Regions from separate parts of the Shewanella sp. SM68 genome, predicted to be linked through region 3. Evidence: predicted binding sites of a transcription regulator. Region 3 holds the regulator's gene; each other region holds the start of a gene.
What was found. Region 3 encodes sigma-54, which starts transcription at its own class of promoters, with help from an activator protein. Its sites were predicted from a motif close to GTTGGCACGNNNNTNGNNT; they were not measured.
Positions count from the first base shown of each region.

Region 1: L5M40_RS05450 (TorF family putative porin) is a predicted target of sigma-54. The motif match lies at 1,643-1,661, and genes of this name have one in related genera.
Region 2: L5M40_RS05915 (DUF3192 domain-containing protein) is a predicted target of sigma-54. The motif match lies at 2,247-2,265, and genes of this name have one in related genera.

Region 1 covers NZ_JAKKRU010000002.1:535,715-540,219, forward strand. The annotation lists gene L5M40_RS05435 (hypothetical protein) at 1-167, shown strand, start outside; gene L5M40_RS05440 (response regulator) at 250-1,047, shown strand; gene L5M40_RS05445 (HU family DNA-binding protein) at 1,196-1,468, shown strand; gene L5M40_RS05450 (TorF family putative porin) at 1,760-2,452, shown strand; gene rimK (30S ribosomal protein S6--L-glutamate ligase) at 2,511-3,416, opposite strand; gene L5M40_RS05460 (putative bifunctional diguanylate cyclase/phosphodiesterase) at 3,596-4,505, opposite strand, start outside.
Region 2 covers NZ_JAKKRU010000003.1:73,522-78,026, reverse strand. The annotation lists gene L5M40_RS05930 (DUF962 domain-containing protein) at 450-755, opposite strand; gene L5M40_RS05925 (GNAT family N-acetyltransferase) at 748-1,386, opposite strand; gene L5M40_RS05920 (DUF2789 domain-containing protein) at 1,537-1,770, shown strand; gene L5M40_RS05915 (DUF3192 domain-containing protein) at 1,782-2,189, opposite strand; gene L5M40_RS05910 (hypothetical protein) at 2,354-2,737, shown strand; gene L5M40_RS05905 (Zn-ribbon-containing protein) at 2,737-3,510, shown strand; gene syd (SecY-interacting protein) at 3,606-4,256, opposite strand; gene queF (NADPH-dependent 7-cyano-7-deazaguanine reductase QueF) at 4,316-4,505, shown strand, end outside.
Region 3 covers NZ_JAKKRU010000005.1:256,320-260,824, forward strand. The annotation lists gene rapZ (RNase adapter RapZ) at 1-336, opposite strand, end outside; gene ptsN (PTS IIA-like nitrogen regulatory protein PtsN) at 333-776, opposite strand; gene hpf (ribosome hibernation promoting factor) at 779-1,066, opposite strand; gene L5M40_RS10890 (RNA polymerase factor sigma-54) at 1,095-2,573, opposite strand; gene lptB (LPS export ABC transporter ATP-binding protein) at 2,681-3,412, opposite strand; gene lptA (lipopolysaccharide transport periplasmic protein LptA) at 3,409-3,963, opposite strand; gene lptC (LPS export ABC transporter periplasmic protein LptC) at 3,950-4,505, opposite strand, start outside.

The DNA.
Region 1 (4,505 bases), on a different contig from region 3:
CAATTATTGCCTATCGCATTACCCCTGAGGATGTAAAAGTAGTTGTTTCTGGCCACAACATTCCTATGTTGCCACTCACAGTGAGCATTATTGTTATTTTACTCGTGCAGTATTGGATCGCATTTTCTAAGGTCACGAGACACTATTTGACCCGCCAAACTCAGTAATGGACTTTGTTGCTAAGCTGTTATCAATAGCGTAGCTTAGCGACCCAGTAAAATACTTACGACTCTTAACTTGAAGTAGACTATGAGCCATTTATCGCCCAGCGAACTTTCCATTCTTTTAGTAGAACCTTCAGAGACACAGCGTCGAATTATTATTCAGCGCTTACAACAAGAAGGCATTCTCAGCATTCAAACCGCAGAAAACATAGAAGCGGCTAAAGATATTATTGCTCGCCATAAACCTGACCTTATTGCGAGCGCCATGCATTTCGATGATGGCACTGCCATCGATCTCTTGGGCTACTTAAGGGCCAACGCTGACTGCAAAGATATCCAATTTATGCTGGTCTCGAGTGAGTGCCGCCGTGAACAACTTGAAATATTCCGCCAATCGGGTGTAGTAGCGATTCTACCTAAACCCTTCAGTGCCGACCATTTAGGTACAGCATTGAATGCCACGATTGATTTACTCAGCCACGATGAACTCGACCTGAGTAATTTCGATGTACAAGATGTGCGTGTATTAGTGGTCGATGATAGCCGTATGGCAAGAAACGTCATTAAACGCACGATTGGTAACTTAGGGATGAAGCTAATTACCGAGGCCGAGGATGGCGCGCAAGCCATAGCGTTAATGAAACACAATATGTTCGACTTAGTGATCACTGATTACAATATGCCGAGTGTAGATGGGCTAGCTTTGACACAATTTATCCGCAATGAAAGCCAACAATCACACATTCCCATCTTGATGGTGTCTTCCGAAGCCAACGATACCCACCTCAGCAATGTGTCCCAAGCGGGTGTAAATGCCTTATGTGACAAACCCTTTGAACCCAAACTTGTTAAAAAATTACTCTATCAACTGTTAGAAGAATAAAACTTAAGTCACGAACTGAGTAAATATTCTGCGCTTTACTGAACATCCTGCTGCACGCTTGACGCAAAAGGCTTTCCAAGTGTTAAACCTTATGGCATGTTAGGCACGCTTATTTCAAATAAATCTACGGAAAGAAGAGACAATAAAAATGAACAAAACTGAACTAATCGCCAAAATTGCAGAAAATGCCGATCTAACGAAAGTAGAAGCAGCACGCGCATTGAAGTCTTTTGAAGCAGCTATTACCGAATCAATGAAAAATGGTGACAAAATCTCCATCGTAGGTTTCGGTTCTTTTGAAACAGCGACTCGTGCCGCTCGCACTGGCCGTAACCCACAAACGGGTAAAGAAATTCAAATTGCTGAAGCGACAGTGCCTAAGTTTAAAGCGGGTAAAACCCTACGTGACAGCGTAAACTAAGTTATAAAATTCAATACAACGCCTCCATTGTGAGGCGTTTTTTTTGCCCAATCCCAGTGAAGCACTGAATATTTTGTGCACAACAAAAGTGCGCCTCTGCCCCACAAACTAGCAAATAAAAACATTTCATTAACATTGAAAGTTCTAATACCTTGTTTTACATGGCATTGTAATAGTGGCATGTGATTAGCAAATCCTTCCTTAGAAAAAAACCAAGATGCACTAATGACCACAGCTGACTTTGAGTGTGCCAATGGTGAATCGATAAATAAGTCAATCGAGGGGATGAGCATGAAGAAATCACTGTACAGCGTTTTGGCCTTATCGACGGGAATGTTACTGGCAGGCAACGCCTTTGCAGCCGTATCAGGCAACATTGGCGGTACCTCTAATTATCTATGGCGCGGTGCGACCCAAACTAAAGATGCGGTCGCAATCCAAGGTGGCCTTGACTACAGCCACGATTCTGGATTTTATGCGGGAACTTGGGCATCGAATGTGGATTTTGGTGATGATACTAGCTACGAGCTTGATCTATATGCAGGTTATGGCGGCAGTATTACCGAAGACATCAGCTACGACTTTGGCTATCTCTACTACGCCTATCCAGACGCGCCGGGCAGTATTGATTTTGGTGAGCTCCATGCTGCTGTCACGTGGAAATGGCTCGAACTTGCTTACTCCCAAGTCATCAATGCCGGTGACGATCTGGCCGCCGATCCTTTAGATAATAAAGATCTCAGTTATCTTGCCGCGACGGTATCCGTTCCTCTCACTGAAAAGCTGAATTTATCAGTGCACTATGGTTACTCAAACGGTGATGTCGTCCAATCTTGGTTTGGCGAAGATAATTATGCCGACTATAACGTGACTCTCAGCGCAGATACCAGCATAGGCACAGTGTCATTTATGGTCTCAGATACCGATCTCACCGATGATGATGCCAAACTAGTACTCGGATATTCCTACAGTTTTGATCTATAAGCTCTAAACATAAAAAACGCCACCTTAAAAAGTGGCGTCGTTTTATCACCATCACCTACTAGGCAATAATTGACCGGTTTGTTTTACGGGCCGCAACCATTTTCTCAATATATTCAACAATAGGCTCAGTCACTGAAATCCCTGTTGTTTGCTCAATCCCTTCAATGCCTGGCGCCGAATTAACCTCAAGGATCAGTGGGCCACGGTTAGAACGTAAAATATCTACTCCCGCGACAACCAATCCCATCGCCTTCACAGCGGCAATAGCCATTTTACGCTCAACAGAGGTGATTTTTACCACCTCACCACAACCCCCTAAATGCAGATTAGAGCGGAAATCGCCCTCGGGACCTTGACGCTTCATCGAAGCAACAACCTTGTCACCGACAACAAAACAACGAATATCACTACCATTGGATTCTTTAATGTATTCCTGCACTAAGATATTCGCTTTGAGCCCCAAGAATGCTTCAATCACGCTCTCAGCAGCCGTTTTAGTTTCAGCGAGTACGACACCAATCCCTTGAGTGCCTTCGAGTAATTTAATGACTAACGGAGCGCCGCCCACCAAATTGATGAGATCTGGGATATCATTTGGCTTATTGGCAAAACCCGTCACTGGCATGCCAATCCCTTTGCGGGAAAGTAGTTGCAGTGCCCGCAATTTGTCCCGCGAACGCGCAATGGAGATTGAATCATTCGCGGCATATACGCCCATCATTTCAAACTGACGTACAACGGCACAACCATAAAAAGTCACGCTAGCATGAATACGCGGAATGATGGCATCAAACCCAACTAATTCAGTACCTTCATAATGAATGCTAGGTTTAATAGAATTAATATTCATATAGCAATTCAGCGTATTGATCACGACCGCTTCATGTCCACGACTTTGGCAAGCCGCGACTAAACGTTGTGTTGAATACAACTGGGGGAATTGGGATAAAATACCTATTTTCATTGCTGAGTGACCAACTTAAGCATGAGTGAATAAACCGTTCTGCGGCACCAAAAGCACAGCGACAGAAAAAGGGGCTGATATTTGTCTATTGCTCAGTGTAAAGCAAGAAAATATTCCTCACCAGACGAAATCATTATGCTAATGAAATACTTCAAGACCTATCACACTCGGAACTCGGTTTAAGTTAACAGCGGCAGAATATACTTAGCCTCAAACTCCGTTGCATCTAAGGGACGAGAAAACAAATAACCTTGTAATACAGTACAATGGCGAGAAGTACAAAACTCAGCCTGCTCAATTGTTTCAACGCCCTCAGCTACTGATATGACATTAAACCCATGGGCGAAGTTAAGTAATGCAGCGAGCAAACGAGTGTCTTTATCATCCTTATCATAGGAAGCGACAAAGCTTTTATCGATTTTCAGCACGCTAATGGGAAACAATTTGATATGTTCTAAGGACGAAAAACCCGTCCCAAAATCATCAAGGGCAAAACGCACCCCTAACTCGGCGATTCTATCGAGCATTTTGGCATGTTCATGGGGATCTTCAATAAGGCAATTCTCAGTAATTTCAAGCTCTAATGCTACAGCAGGAAGTCCTGTCTTAGTCAGCGTATTCGCTATTTTATCAAACAGGTTCTCATTTCCAATTTGCGATGCAGACAGGTTAACGGCAATGGTAAATTCTCTCCCTGTTGGCTGTAATTGGGTTAACCAAACCTGTGCCTGAATACAGGCTTGTTCAAGCACCCAATCATCAATGTCCTCCATTAATCCAATTTCTTCGGCTATGGGTAAAAATTGATCTGGGGTGATAATGCCGTCTACAGGATGCTGCCATCGGATAAGGGCTTCCATCCCCACCAGCTGATGGGTTTTCGCATTCACTTGCGCTTGATAATGAACCTTAAATTCATTTCTTTTTAAGGCAGTACGCAAACTCGACTCGATATGATTACGGTAACGCACCTCTTTATCTAAAGCTTCTGAGTAAAACTGAATCTGGTTTCGGCCCATTTTTTTAGCGCGATACATAGCGATATCGGCACATTTCATCAGCTCAGAACTGTTCGAAGCCGCTTCATTA
Region 2 (4,505 bases), on a different contig from region 3:
CATGCTTAATCCTTAAGCGTGTCCTGTATTCTTCCTGAAATTCATCATCCTGACGATACAAATCACTGTCCCTAATCATCCTTGAAAAGCAATCCTGCTTTTCCTTAGCCTATCCGAGGCGAATGACAGTTTTCCTACCGTCAGCGATTTCAACCTTGAAATCTTAATTCGTTGCTTCTTGCGTCCCTTTGGCCTGTTTCGCTTTCCTTGCTATCCATTTGCTTTGGCCATGAGTGAATTCTACGTTAACCCTAACGTTTTTGTTCGGCTCAAAGAACGGACTACAAAATTAATTACGGACCAACCAAAGAAAAATAAATACAACCCAATGATTCTATTTAAAATTAAATATTGTAGAACAAAAAACAATCAAAAAGAAAACATTATGTCCTACAACGTTTGTAAGCGATCTCTCACACGGGCATGGGCATCTCACTCGGGCAGTTTTTTTAACGTTTAAAAAAGCGGCAGATCATCTGCGCAAACATCACCCAATCTGCCATCAAACTGTAAAAAGGATACTGAAATGTCGCGGGTCGATTCTTCTCAAATACGAAGTGTCCCACCCATGCAAAACCATAACCAACAATAGGAATAAACCAACATAGCCACCAAGCTTGTGAAACCAAGGCAATGCCAATCAGCAGCAGAACTAAACAACTGCCAACAAAGTGCAATTGCCGACAAGTCGGGTGCTGGTGTTGGGATAAATAGAAAGGATAAAAATCGGCGAAACGTTTATAAGAGTTAGTCATCTTGTTGAACCGAATAGAATAAAAGTTGGCCATGAATACTGCCAATACTCAGCTCGCCTATGGATACAAAGTCATGCTGAGTAAACAGTTGCAAGTGGTTCTCCTGAGCGATAAACACACCAATGCCATCCAAATCAGGCTGCTCATCACACCAACTCACCACAGCTTGTACTAACTTATGTCCAAGTCCTTTGTGCTGTTCATTTGGTGCAAGAGCAATAAACTGCAAAATACCGCAGTGCTTACTGGGTAAAAGTTCAATAATACTGGACTCTTTGTTCATTAGCGCTTGAGTCGATTGCCAACCTGTACCTAACAACATCTTTAAGCGCCAATGCCAATAACGCCCTTCCCCTAAAGGCACTTCTTGAGTAACGACACAGGCTAACCCAAAGAGTCTTTCATGGTCGAATAAACCAATGAGGGCTTGTTTTTGTTGCCATAACGTATTGAGTTCTTCCCTGATTGCGGCGCGCAATTTTTGCTCATAAGCGGCTTTGTCTGAGGTAAAGAGTGAATCGACAAAAAAAGGATCATCATGGTAAGCGTTATAGAGAATAGAAGCGGCAATGCGTAAGTCTTCCGCGGTCAAATAGACTGCGCGGCAGTCCTCCAGAATTTCATTGTCCATCGTTAGCATTCCTTGACTTAGCTCACACTTTTTTATGCGTAACTGTTAATCTACCAAGGAAACTAAAAAGTGCAAATTTTAATCATAGATTGCATTTTTCAATCAGGCGCTTACTCTAAACGAAGGCACTATACTGAAAAGGAAATAATGATGGATACAACTCCAGTAGACTTAGGCCACTTGTTTGAGCAACTCGGTTTAGACAGTAGCGACGAGGCCATAGCGCAGTTTATTGCAACCCATGATATCGACCATCACATCCATTTAAGCCAAGCGCCCTTTTGGACCCCTGCCCAAAAGAGCTTTATCATTGAAGGTTTAGAAGCCGATGCCCTCTGGACTGAGCCCATTGAGCAATTAGACACTCAGCTACGTAAACGATAAGACTCGTTGGTTCAGATTTTACCGTAAGCCGTTTCACCCCAACCCACTAAGGCATTGTTGCTCAGCACGATAGGCGTACATTCATCCTTAGTGGTTTTTCCATCGCCATTATTACGCTGGGTACGATAAAACAACACTAAGACTTCTTTATTGGCTTCACCTTGTTGAGCACTTTGTTGAATATAGGCTTCACTAAAATCAGCGGTGCCCATTAAGATCATCACTTGGTCTTTAGGCATGCCTAAGCTCAGTTTGGTTAAGTTAGTGCGATTTTTATCCTGCACTTTCTCCCAAGATTCGCTGCTATCCCAGCCCGATTCCCCATCACCGACATTGACCACGCAGCCGCTAAGACCTAAGCTTGCGAGCCCTAAAAAAGTGATGGCGATAAGTTTGTTATTCAATTTATGGTTCATCATGTGACATCCTGTGTAATTATTATTGAAGCTTAAAAAATGGTATTTCGGCTGGACAATAAGCAAAATAAATGCCACAAGACAACACACTGTTTTTAAATGAAAAAAATAATTATTATTTTAAAATTGGTTTAAACAATTCAACAAATTAAGGAATTTTGCTAATTATGAGTCCCCTTGACCAAGTATTAGCGGCCGCACGTTCGCTCGAAGCCTGCGGTAAAGTACCGAGCCTTGCCTTAATTAAAACCCGTTTAGGTAGTAGCCTACCTTTACCGATATTGATCCAAGGCTTACAGCAATTTAAATCTATGCCTAAGGCGGAGCGCGAGCGTTTAGCTGAGTTGCAAACTATCAGCCCTACAACTGACGTTCCCGCAACTAACGATACCTTAACCCTTGCAATGCTCGCCGAGCGCCTGCAGATGCAACAGGCGTATTTTGAACGTCATGCTGAGCAGCAAAAAACAGAAATAATGCAATTAAAAAACGAACTGCTTGAACTTAAACAACGCATCAACTTATTAGAAATCCAAGGAAAAACAGCTTAATGTTTGTCACTGAACTGCGCTTCGAATGCTTCGCCGACACCACGATCTCTGCCGCCGAGAAGGCCATTAATCAGCTCCTTGAAGCCTATCGAGCTAATGGCCAAATCTTAGGGCGAGAATTTGCGGTCGCCTTTAATGACGGTGAGTTTAGAGTGCGTTTATTGATGCCAGAGAAAAGCAGTTTAGCGCACAAATATCACAGCCCTTGGGTCAAAAAAGCCTTAGTAGAATTAACCGACGCTAAACTACTCGCGCCGCGGGAAAAGTTTATTGGTCAGGATATCAATTCTGAAGTAAGTAATACCGAAACACCCAGCTGGCAACTGCTATACACCAGTTTTGTGCATATGTGCTCGCCCCTACGCAGCGGCGACAATTTATTGCCCATTCCCCTGTACCGTATACCCGCAACCTTTAATGGCGATCATAAACGTATTATCCGTTGGCAGAGCGAATGGCAAGCCTGCGACGAGCTACAAATGGCGGCGGCCACCAAGGCAGAATTTGCTGCGCTAGAGGAATTATCGAGTCCTGACAGTGATTTATTTCGCAGAGGTTGGGATTTGCGCGGTCGTATCGAATATCTCACTCAGATCCCGACCTATTACTACTTATATCGCGTTGGCGGCCAAGATTTAGCCACAGAAAAAACGCGACCTTGCCCACGTTGTGGCAGTCATGATTGGAAACTCGATGAACCTTTATTGGATATGTTCCATTTTCGCTGCGAACCTTGCCGCATAGTGTCGAATCTGTCTTGGGATCATCAATAACACCTGTTTATCCCCTTGCAAAACTCAACCTAAGATAAGCCACGCTTAGATTGAGTTAATACTTAGGTTAAGAATAAAAATGTCGCTCACAGAAGTTAACGTTTACCGAAAAGGTTTTGCCACATACGTTTAAAACTGGCGAAAATACCAGGATGTTCTAATGCGGGCATAGGTAATTCTTCATGTTTAACGGGTGGTGCTATCCGTGGCGATAATGCTTCAATAAACGCAGTCAAACTCGAGGACAATTGCTCAGATTGCACTTCACCAGGGATTTCAATCCATACGCTACCATCACTGTTATTGATGGTGAGCATTTTATCTCCCTCATCTAACAGACCGATAAACCAAGTCGGTGACTGCTTCAGTTTTTTCTTCATCATCAGATGACCAATCAAGTTTTGTTGCAGGCAATTAAAATCGTCATCATTCCAGACTTGCAGTAACTCCCCTGTGCCCCACTTAGAGTCAAATAATACTGGGGCGGAGAAATAATGACCGTAAAAATCATTGATCTCTGGCCATAAAGTTAACTCCAGTGCATGCTCTACATTGGCGAAACTGCCTTCAACTTTGCGTTTCACTGGCTGCCAAGAAACGGCCTGTTCAAGATCCGGTTGAAATTCGCCTTGAATACACACAGAAGGCTCACCCTGTGGGTAATAACGCGGTAGTTCACCTAAACTCGTTAAGTAAGCTTGATGATAGTTTTGCAAAAATTTATCGAGTGCGGGCAGACAAGACACTTAAGCACAATCCAATTTCAGGTATAATGTGCGCCTATTTTGACATGGAAACAGTATTGATGACACAGAATCACGATCCCTATAGTGATGCGCAAGCGCTTGTTGGCCTGACTTTAGGTAAAGCCACCGACTACCAAGCCGAGTATGATGCGTCGCTGCTGCAAGGGGTTCCACGCTCACTAAACCGTAATGCTATTGCACTCACTGGGACGTTACCGTTTCATGGTGCCGATATCTGGACGGGTTATG
Region 3 (4,505 bases):
CAAAGAGACTCGGCTCTTCGACAAAGGATGCAAACGGCGGGTTTCGCTGTAACGCTTAAGCAGAATTTTATCGCTGGAGTTAAGGAAGAAGCTCGTTAACTCAGTATCTGGAGGTAGGCTAGCGAGTTGTTTCACTAAGACCTTATCCTGCTCAGGCATGTTACGCACGTCGACACTGATGGCGACGAGATCGTTACTGCCTTTGAGTTGCTCAAGCAAACTGCCAATCAATGGCAAGGGAAGGTTATCGACACAATAATAGCCGAGATCTTCGAGTACCCTAAGGGCGACAGATTTGCCTGAGCCTGAGCGGCCCGACACTATGACCAGTTTCATCCAGTGATTACCTGATAGAGTTCCGTTTCATCATGCGTCTTGCGTAATTGCTTTAATATTTGCTTGTCGCTCAGCTTTTCGGCCATGCAAGACAAGGTACTTAAGTGCTGCTGACATTGGTCTGCAGGCACCAGTAGTGCAAATAAAATATCAACAGGTTGCTTATCGATAGCATCAAATGCTATCGGCTCTTCACACTTAATTAGTATGGCAATGGGCTGATCTATATCGGCTAGTCGACCATGTGGAATGGCGATGCCGTTACCTATACCTGTGCTCCCCATCTTTTCGCGCGCCACTAGGCTTTCGAATATCTCTTGAGATGAGAGGGTCGGGTACTGGGCAGCGACTAAGTCGCTGATGAGTTCCAGTACCTTTTTCTTGCTGCCCGGAGTGGCGCAGGTAGTGCACTCCGGCCGCAGTATGGTACAAAGTTCCATTATTAGTGTTTTGTTAACTTCTCTTTGTGTTTAATAACCTGACGGTCAAGCTTGTCAATCAGGGCGTCTATAGCGGCATACATGTCAGCATGCTCTGAAGTAGCAAAAACTTCACCACCTATGAGGTTTATTCTCGCTTCAGCAATCTGTTGCATTTTCTCAACATTGAGCACAACGTGCACATTATTGATCTGTTCGAAATGGCGTTCAAGTTTTGAAAACTTTTCTTCTACATATGCACGTAACGATTCGGTAATTTCGACATGGTGTCCACTTAGGTTTATTTGCATAGAAACGTCCTCCGATATCCACTGTAGGTTATAAACTTTTACGCTGATTAGAAGGTGGAATAAGCATAGCCTCTCGGTACTTCGCAATGGTTCTGCGGGCTACGTTGATCCCTTGTTCTGCCAGAAGTTGTGCCATCTTACTATCGCTTAATGGTTTTTTCTGGTTTTCCGCTGCAACCAGTTTCTTTATAAAGGCTCTGATTGCTGTGGATGAGCACTCACCACCATCGTCAGTACCGACGTGGCTAGAGAAGAAGTATTTTAGTTCAAAAAGTCCCTTAGGGGTATGCATGTATTTTTGAGTTGTGACCCGTGAGATGGTGGACTCATGCATTTCTACCGCTTCGGCAATATCGTTAAGCACCATAGGCTTCATGGCTTCTTCACCATACTCAAAGAAACCTTGCTGATATTGCACTATGCAATTAGCAACTTTAAGCAAAGTATCGTTACGGCTTTCTAAGCTCTTAATAAACCATTTAGCCTCTTGCAGATGGCCGCGAATAAATTGGCTATCGGCTTGGTTTTTGGTACTGCGTGCCATAGAAGCATAATGTTGATTTACATTGATTTTTGGCATGCAGTCAGGATTAAGCTCAACGACCCAGCGGCCATTTTTCTTCGACACAGACACATCTGGGATAACGTATTCGTCATTATTGGGCGTGATCAACAAACCTGGGCGAGGATTGAGGGTTTGGATAAGTGCTATACCATCCCTTAATTCATCTTCTTTTAATTTAGTCTTACGCATCAATAACCTAAAATCACGGGCGGCGATCAGATCTAAATGATCTTTGATCAGCATACGGGCGTTTTCTAGGTTGGGAGTATCAGCGGCGAAATGCGACAGTTGGATCAGCAGGCATTCACTTAAATCGCGGGCGGCAACGCCTATGGGATCAAAATGCTGAATACGCTTGAGTACGGCTTCGACTTCGTCAAGCTCAACTTCAGGATTGCCCATGGCTTCGAGAATTTCTTCAGTGCTTTGGGTGAGATAGCCCTGATCGTCGATGGCATCAATAATGGCGGTGGCAATGGCTAAATCGGTTTCAGAAAACGGCGTGAGGTTTTTTTGCCATTCTAAGTGTTCGTACAAACCTTCACTGGTCTCGCCTTGGAAGGGCATATCGTCTTCACGACTGCCGCCGGGGCCTGAGTTTGGGGAGGCGGTAAACACTTCATCCCATGTGGTGTCCATGGGGAGCTCATCGGGTATGGATTCTTTGGTTAGCGACTCTGCCGTGTCTATGGTGGAGCTGTCTTTTTCTGGTGGCAGAGTGCTAGATTCACTGAAATCCGTATCGGATAGCGTTTGGTTTACAGGGGTTTTAGTGGCGTCGAATTGATCCTCTTCCAGCTCGAGAAGGGGATTAGAATCTAATGCTTGCTGGATCTCTTGCTGCAGTTCTAATGACGACAGTTGCAACAGACGTATGGCCTGTTGTAATTGTGGCGTCATGGTTAACTGTTGACCCAGTTTGAGCTGGAGTGACGCTTTCATGTTACCGCTGATCCCTACGTTATTATTGTTGGATAAGGTCGCTTAATATTATCTTGAGTGAAGCCTAATGGCGGTATAAATTGTCTCCATAGGCTTCGCTCGATTAACTATAGCCTGAATTGTTCACCTAAGTACACAGCCCTAACTTGCTGATTGTCTAAGATCTCTGCTGGAGTTCCTTCGGCAATCAGGTTTCCGTGACTCACAATATAAGCATGTTCACATACATCTAATGTCTCGCGGACATTATGGTCTGTGATCAGTACGCCAAGGCCGCGACTTTTGAGTTGTTCGATAATCTTCTTGATGTCGATAACCGAAATAGGATCGACGCCGGCAAACGGTTCATCGAGCAAAATGAACTTAGGATTAGCGGCTAAAGCCCGCGCAATTTCGACGCGACGACGTTCGCCACCCGACAATGACATGCCTTGGCTGTCACGGATGTGGGTGATATGAAACTCTTCGAGCAGATGTTCTAGTTCTTCTTCTCGTTCTTCGTTTTTAAGTTCTTTACGAGTTTGCAGTACGGCCATGATGTTGTCATGAACAGTTAGCTTACGAAAGATACTGGCTTCCTGCGGTAAGTAACCTATGCCTTTGCGGGCACGCAGATGCATAGGATCTGCGGTTAAATCATCATCGTCGATAAAGATATGTCCCTTATCGCTCTTCACTAGCCCGACAACCATGTAAAAGGTCGTGGTTTTACCTGCACCGTTTGGACCGAGTAGGCCAACGACTTGACCGGTTTTTACCGTCAGACTGACGTCTTTAACCACTTGGCGACTCTTGTAACTTTTCGCCAGATTTTGTGCTCTTAAGGTGATTTGGGTCATTTAGAGTCCTGCTTTTTCACAGGTTTATCCGCTGGAGCATCTGATTTAGCATCATCTTGATAGTTTTCTGGCTGAATAATAGTGATCACGCGATCGTCACCACTGCCAGTACTCTCGGCCATCAATTTCTGTTGAATCATGTTATAGCGGATTAAATTGCCTGTAACTTGGCTACCCGCTTGATCTAATGACGCCATACCTTTCAGTGTTAAGGTGCGGCTTGCCATATCGTAACGAATTTCTTTCGCGCTTGCCGATGCTGGGCGGCCATCGTCTAATATTTGGCTATACGTAGCAGGGTTGCCTGTGGCGACCAAAGTTTTGCTATTTTCACCTTCAGCGGAAAATGCACGCAGTTCATTTGCTTGGATTTTTATTGAGCCTTGGGTAACTTCCACCGGACCAAAGAAGATGATCTGGTTGTTTTTGATATCCGCAGTTTGGCTCACAGCTTTAATTTTGACTTCTTGCTTTAAGTCGCCGACTTTCGCGAAAGCACTCATGCTCATAATTAGCATTAGGCTGGCAAGTAATACGTTATTTTGCTTCATATGTTCCTACTACCTGACTGGTCAATTGCACTTCTTGCGCGTTGAGGTCGGCATAAAGGCCTTGGCCTTGAATATTAAAATCTTTCCCTGTGACGTAAATGGTACGGTCAGAGGTCATTATCATAGTGTTGAGATCGAGTTCCAGATAACTGGTGGACAAGGTCTGAATCGGTTCTTCTGGGCTAATGGCATCGATAATAACATTATTTTCTAATACAACCTTGCCAGTTTCCTTGTTTAGCTTGCCCTGATCTGCCCTGAGTTGCCATTGTGCTTTACCTTGGTCTGGATAAACAAGATAAACAGGTTGAGTAAAGAAAGTTTGATTCGTTGAATCATAATGTTCCATGTGTTTCGCCGTCACACGGCTATTCACTAGTCCTTGCTCATTGAACTCAACACTGCGCAGATCTTCAACGATGAAATCTGGGGTATTTTGATCTTTTACTCTGTTATCGGAATCACCGCTGTGTTTGTTCTGGACCTGCCAGTAAAGCGCTAGTGCAGTTCCAAAAAAAGCGATAATCGCGAGTGTCACACGA